One region of the Hyphomonas sp. GM-8P genome, then DNA from elsewhere that is predicted to be linked to it. Evidence: predicted binding sites of a transcription regulator. Region 1 holds the regulator's gene; the other holds the start of a gene.

Region 1 (3,412 bases):
TCGGGCGCCCCCGACCGCTGGACTGACCGAGCCGGAGCCATCCGCTTTCTCTGGACCCTGCCGGTGATCACGCTGGCGGTCGGCCTGCTAATGGCGGCCCTGCCCTCGATCGATCCGCGGAAGGGCAATATCGAAACCGGCCGGCGCGGCTATGTCGCGATCTGGCTGGCGGTCATGGTGCTGCTGACCTGCATCCATGGCGGTGTCGCCCTTCAGATGACCCGCGTCGGAGAAGCTGCCGAGGGATCCGGTCAGATGGTTCGCTGGATCATCGCTGGGGCCTCGGTCCTGTTCATCATCGTAGGAAATTACCTGCCCAAGACCCGGTCCAGCTTCTTCTTTGGCATCCGCACGCCGTGAACGCTGTCGTCCGATACGGCTTGGGAAAAGACGCACCGGGTGGCGGGGCCGCTGTTCATGGCAGCAGGGGCGCTGGGCCTTGCCGGGGCGTTCATTTTTGATGGTCTGCTACTGGCCGTCCAGCTGACCGCCTGGGTCGGGCTCGCCGCGATCATTTCGGTAATCTATTCCTATTTCGCATGGCGCAGCGCCCAGGATCGGGAACATGGCACCAACCTCACGGTGTGAGGCCTATTGAATGCGGGCCATCGGCCCCCTATCCATTTTGGTATGCAAACGCATCCGGACACACAATCGCTGATGCAGCGCCTCGACCAGCGCTCGCGGGACATTTTCCGCGAGATCGTCGAGGGCTATCTGGCGACCGGGGAACCTGTCGGCTCGCGCACCCTGTCCAAGGGCAGCATCGCCCTCTCCCCTGCGTCGATCCGGAACGTGATGGCGGACCTGACCGAGCTCGGCCTTCTGGACGCACCGCACATCTCCGCCGGGCGCGCACCGACCCATATGGGCCTGCGCCTCTTTGTGGACGGTTTCCTGGAGATCGGTGAACCCGCCCGGGCCGACCGCCAGACGATCGACGACCGCCTGAAATCGGCCGGCGCCGACTTCGAGAACGTGCTGTCCGAAGCCTCCGATATCCTTTCGGGCCTTGCGGGCGGCGCGGGCCTTGTCTCCTCTCCGAAGCGCGACGCCGCCGTGCGCCATGTCGAATTTCTGCCGCTCGGCCCGCGCGATGCCATCTGCATCCTGCTGACCGAGGATGGCGATGTCGAAAACCGCTTCATCCAGGTGCCCGAGGGCCTGCCTTCCACGGCACTGATCGAAGCGGGCAACTACCTCTCCACCCGCATGAAGGGCCGCACACTCGCGGAAGCGGCACAGGATGTGCGGGAGGAGCTGAGCTCCCGCCGTGCGCAGCTTGATGTGACTGCCGCCGGCCTTGTCGAACAGGGGCTCGCCCAATGGAGCGGCGAAACACCCGGCCGGGGCCGGTCCCTGATTGTGCGAGGCCGCGCAAACCTGCTGGAAGATGCCAAAGCCGCCGAGGATCTCGACCGCGTACGCCAGCTATTCAATGAGCTGGAGCGCCAACAGAACGTGCTGGATATCCTCGATACGACACGGGAAGCCGGTGGGGTGCGACTCTTCATCGGCTCTGAAAACCAGCTTTTCCCGCTATCAGGTTCAAGTGTGATCGTCGCGCCCTATATGGGAGGCGGAAAACAGGTCATCGGCGCCCTTGGCGTGATTGGGCCGACGCGGCTCAATTATGCAAGAGTGATCCCGATGGTAGACTATACAGCGAAGGTCGTGGGCGAGATCCTCTCCCGCCGCCGCGCCAAGGACGGAAAATGATGAGCGACGAAGCGAAGACTGAAGACACGGAATCTGTCGAAACGCCTGAAAACGCCGCCCCGGAAGAGGCGACGCCGGAAGATACGATCCTCCGCCTCGAAGCGGAAAAGGAAGAGATGCGCGGCCAGCTGCTGCGCACGCTGGCTGATCTCGACAACACCCGCAAGCGCGCCCAGAAAGAGGTCGCCGATGCGCGGGTCTATGCGATCGAGAAGTTCGCGGCAGACCTGCTCAGCGTCTCCGACAATCTCGCCCGCGCCCTCGCCGCCCTGCCGGACGGGGATCGCGACGCGCTCTCGGAAGCCGGCAAGAACCTGCTCGGCGGCATCGAGATGACGGAGAAAGAACTGCACACGGCGCTGGCCCGCAACGGCGTGTCCGTGATCGCGGCCCTGCCCGGCGACGCGTTCGACCCGAACCTGCACCAGGCCGTGGCGAACGTCCCCTCCCCGCAGGCGCCGGGCACGATCCACGACGTGTTCCAGACCGGCTGGAAGATCGGCGACCGTGTCCTGCGCGCCGCCATGGTCGCCGTCAGCGCAGGCTCCACGAACTAGACTTCGATTTTCAGGTAAACCGCTGAAGCATCGTCCCTGCGCTTGATGCGGGGGATGTCTTCGTGGGGCGTGTCTTCGAAGTCGCGCAGCACGCGGATCAGGGCGGGCAGACCCCGCTCAGACAGGTCCGCCATCAGGCTTTCCAACGTGTGCGTCGCGTAGGGCGAGATGAGCCGGTAGAGGCCGTCGCTCACCAGGCAGACTTCGTGGCCCGGTTTCACCGTCGCACGCTGGATTTGGAGGTTGCCGGCGACCGCCGGGCCTAGACCGAAAACACCTCCGACTTCGTTAGAGAGCCGCCGGCTCTGACGCAGCCAACCCATGCGTTCTTCCGGCGTCAGGGCCATCACGCGGCGGGCTGCGGCGGTCTCGTCTTCCACCTTTTCCGCATGACCGATCAGGCGCACCTCTGACCCGGACCGGACGAGCGCCATGCAGTCGCCCATGAAGACAAAAACCGCCTCGTCGCCCTGCAGCCACATCCAGATACCTGCAGCGATTGGCAGGGCCTCGCCCGGTAATTTCTCCAATGGAATCCGGCTTTCGGCTTCGGCGCGCTGACGCACATCAGCGAGGACGGCGGCGAAATAGGCCTCGGGTGTCTCGCCGCTCTGAGGCCCCTGCATCAGCCGGTCTGACAGGGCTTCGGCGATCCAGGCCGCGCCGCTTTCGCAGGCCGGGAACGGGCGCAAATCGGTCACATCGGTCGCCCCGTCCAACACCCAGGCGGTGCCTGCGGCAGCGTCGAATCCGGCCCGGTCATCACCTGTTTTGCCCGGCACGCCGGGGTCGTTCACCGTGCTGATGACTTCCAGCTGCATCGCCCCGCCTTTTCGTCATGCGCCTTCAGGTAGAGGCCTAGCACGGTTCGCCCCCGCCCGCACATGAACGCTTTGAGACGTTACCGGACGGGCGTGGCGCGGGCCCAGGCGCGTTCGTGCAGCGTGTAGGCGGCCGTCTGCACCAGCGGTTCGATCAGGCCGATGGCCAGCGCGGCGTGCCAGCTGCCGGTCAGGATGAGGGCCACCGTCATCGCCACTGACAGGTGCATCAGGCTGTAGGTCATCGTCTTGAACGCTTGCAATGACATCTGTTGGATAACTCCCGCTCCAGACCATGAAGAACACCAGGAACAG
Region 2 (3,412 bases), on a different contig from region 1:
GTCTTATTGCCGGCTTGCCGGGGCAGATTCCTGGAAGATCGTATCAGTGCCGTTGCGGTCATCAATGGCCAAAACAAAGACGGCCCTCCGATTTCGGAGGGCCGTCCCAAGGTCATTCCGCGAGGGAATGGGCAGATTGGCTTAGAAGCCCATGCCGCCCATGCCACCCATACCGCCCATGTCAGGCATGCCGCCGCCGGCGCCTTCCTTCTTCGGAGCTTCGGCAATGGAGGCTTCCGTCGTGATCAGCAGGCCTGCCACGGAGGCAGCGTTCTGCAGAGCCGAGCGGACAACTTTCACCGGGTCGATGACGCCCATGGCGACCAGGTCGCCATACTCTTCGGTCTGGGCGTTGAAGCCGTGCGAGCGGGTCTTGTTCTGCAGGATCGTGTTCACGACCACAGAGCCTTCGACACCAGCGTTTTCGGCGATCTGACGGACCGGGGCTTCGAGCGCCTTGCGGACGATGTCGATGCCGGCCTTCTCGTCGTCATTGTCGCCAACGACGTCGATGTTCTTGGAGGCGCGGAGCAGGGCCGTACCACCACCCGGGACGATGCCTTCTTCGACAGCGGCGCGGGTTGCGTTCAGGGCGTCGTCGACGCGGTCCTTACGCTCTTTCACTTCGACTTCGGTTGCGCCGCCGACCTTGATCACGGCAACACCGCCAGCCAGCTTGGCCAGGCGTTCCTGCAGTTTCTCACGGTCATAGTCGGACGAGGTGTCGTCGATTTGCTTGCGGATCTGGGACACGCGGGCTTCGATGTCTTTCTTCTTACCGGCGCCGTCGACGATGGTCGTGTTGTCCTTGTCGATGGAAACGCGCTTGGCTTTGCCCAGCATGTCCATCGAGATGTTTTCCAGCTTGATACCGAGGTCTTCGGAAATGACCTGGCCGCCGGTGAGGACAGCGATGTCCTGCAGCATGGCCTTGCGGCGGTCGCCGAAGCCCGGAGCTTTCACGGCAGCGATCTTCAGGCCGCCACGCAGCTTGTTGACCACCAGCGTTGCCAGCGCTTCGCCATCGACGTCTTCAGCGATGATCAGGAGCGGCTTCTGCGACTGAACAACCTGCTCCAGGATCGGCAGCATCGGCTGCAGGCTGGACAGTTTTGACTCGTGCAGCAGGATGAGCGCGTCGTCGAGTTCGGCGATCATCTTGTCCGGGTTGGTGATGAAGTACGGCGACAGGTAGCCGCGGTCGAACTGCATGCCTTCGACGACGTCGAGTTCGGTTTCCAGCGACTTGGCTTCTTCAACCGTAATGACGCCTTCATTGCCGACTTTCGCCATGGCTTCAGCGATCATCGCGCCGATTTCGGTCTCGCCGTTGGCGGAGATGGTGCCGACCTGGGCGATCTCTTCGTTGGTTTTCACCTTTTTGGAGTGGTGTGCGAGGTCTTTGACGACTTCGGCAGCTGCCTTGTCGATGCCGCGCTTCAGGTCCATCGGGTTCATGCCGGCGGCGACGCGCTTCATGCCTTCGCGGACGATGGCCTGGGCCAGGACCGTAGCGGTCGTGGTGCCGTCGCCAGCGACGTCGTTGGCCTTGGAGGCGACTTCGCGCAGCATCTGTGCGCCCATATTCTCGAGCTTGTCTTCCAGCTCGATCTCTTTTGCGACGGTGACGCCGTCCTTCGTGGTGCGCGGGGCGCCGAAGGATTTCTCGATCACAACGTTACGGCCTTTCGGGCCGAGGGTGACCTTCACGGCGTTGGCCAGCGTATCGACGCCCTTGAGCATCTTTTCGCGGGCGTCAGCGCCAAAAACTACGTGTTTTGCAGCCATTTCGAGTTTCCTCTTTGAATTTGCTGTTTTTCTGGAAAGCGGTCAGGGGCGGAGATTACTTCTCCAGCACACCCATGATGTCGCTCTCCTTCATGATGAGCAGGTCTTCGCCGTCGATTTTGACTTCGGTGCCGGACCATTTGCCGAATAGGACGCGGTCGCCCTTTTTCACGTCCAGCGCGATGACTTTTCCGTCGTCACCGACAGCACCTTTACCAACTGCAACGACTTCACCTTCCTGCGGCTTTTCTTTTGCCGTGTCGGGGATGATGATGCCGCCCTTGGTCTTTTCCTCTTCCTTGACGCGGCGTACGACGACGCGATCGTGCAGGGGACGAAGTTTCATGGCTTTTGCCCTCTAGTCTTCAGATTGCGAGTTTGAATTGATCTCACGGGAGCCAGCGACCGGTAAAGGCGAATTAGCACTCACCCATACCGACTGCTAGCGGTGGCTCGGACGTAGGGCGCGGACTGGGTAGCGTCAACTGGATAATTGCAAAATTTTTTTGCCATTCCTGGCCAGCTCAGCCGGTGGCCATGCGCCGTGGAAGGGGTACCGGTTTCAACGAGAGGGTGAGGGCCGATCAGGCGTCATCAACCTGTTGCCAGAGTCTGAAGCCCTGTCGCCAAATTTGCGTCCCCGCTTTGTCGGGGTGGTAGCCATTATGTGTAATAACCATCGCACATCCCGGCAGGATACCGGGCGCAAGGCTAGGAGACGGCAGCGAATGAGCTCGTACGCACGTGATATCAAGGATTCTCTGACGTTCTTCGTCTTTGTTGCAACGACGGCGCTCTGTCTGTCGTTCACCTTCTCCGTCTTTGTTTACCAGATGGGCGTGCTGGACGATCCGCAGCGTTTCCTCGTCGCGAACCTCGTTGCGGCGGCCTGTGTGGCCATTCCGACGGCGACCATCGCCTCGCAGCATGAATTCCAGCTGAAGCGCTATCAGCGCCAGCTTGAATCGCTCGCATCGACCGATCCGCTGACCGGCCTCCTGAACCGCCGCTTCTTCCGCATTTCGGCTGAAGACGAGATGCATCGCCAGCGCCGCGCGGGCGGCATGGCCGCAATTGTCCTGTTCGACCTCGACCAGTTCAAGCAGATCAATGACCGTCATGGCCATCAGGCTGGCGACGCGATGCTGAAGCGGATTGCCGAGATCGCCTATTCCGAACTTCGCGGACCGTTCGACAAGCTGGGCCGCTGGGGCGGGGAGGAATTCGTGGTGCTGCTGTCCAACGTCAATCGCGATCAGGCCTGGCTCGTTTGTGACCGTCTACGCGAGCGGCTGGAACACGCCGAGATCGAGTATGACGGGAAGACCTTGTCGGTGACCGCCAGCTTCGGTTTCGAAATGCTGACGTCCGACGCATCGCTCGACCGCGTTCTGGAATCGGCGGACCGCGCGCTCTACGTCTCCAAAACGACGGGCCGCAACCGCGTCACCTATGCCGGACCGCGCCTCGCCGCAACGGCCTAACCGGTCCGGGCTGGATTCCCGCCTTTCCGCACGGCATGAATGCGTGAAGGGGAAACGCCATGGAAATCGGCAATACCAGGGACATCGACGCCGCGATCCGCAATGCGCGGCCGCTAAGCCTGCTGGCAAGCCAGAGGCCG

What was found. The regulator HrcA, encoded in region 1, represses chaperone genes, less so after heat shock. The targets are predictions, from matches to a motif close to GTTAGCANTCNNCNNNGNNGANTGCTAAC.
Region 2: groES (co-chaperone GroES) is a predicted target of HrcA. The motif match lies at 2,207-2,235, and genes of this name have one in related genera.

The regions. Positions count from the first base shown of each region.
Region 1 covers NZ_AWFE01000068.1:16,289-19,700, forward strand. The annotation lists gene HY26_RS09270 (DUF1648 domain-containing protein) at 1-360, shown strand, start outside; gene HY26_RS09275 (SdpI family protein) at 364-588, shown strand; gene hrcA (heat-inducible transcriptional repressor HrcA) at 631-1,719, shown strand; gene grpE (nucleotide exchange factor GrpE) at 1,719-2,276, shown strand; gene HY26_RS09290 (protein phosphatase 2C domain-containing protein) at 2,273-3,097, opposite strand; gene HY26_RS09295 (DUF2061 domain-containing protein) at 3,178-3,366, opposite strand.
Region 2 covers NZ_AWFE01000066.1:1,268-4,679, reverse strand. The annotation lists gene groL (chaperonin GroEL) at 142-1,788, opposite strand; gene groES (co-chaperone GroES) at 1,844-2,134, opposite strand; gene HY26_RS08570 (GGDEF domain-containing protein) at 2,517-3,272, shown strand; gene HY26_RS08565 (DUF3137 domain-containing protein) at 3,332-3,412, shown strand, end outside.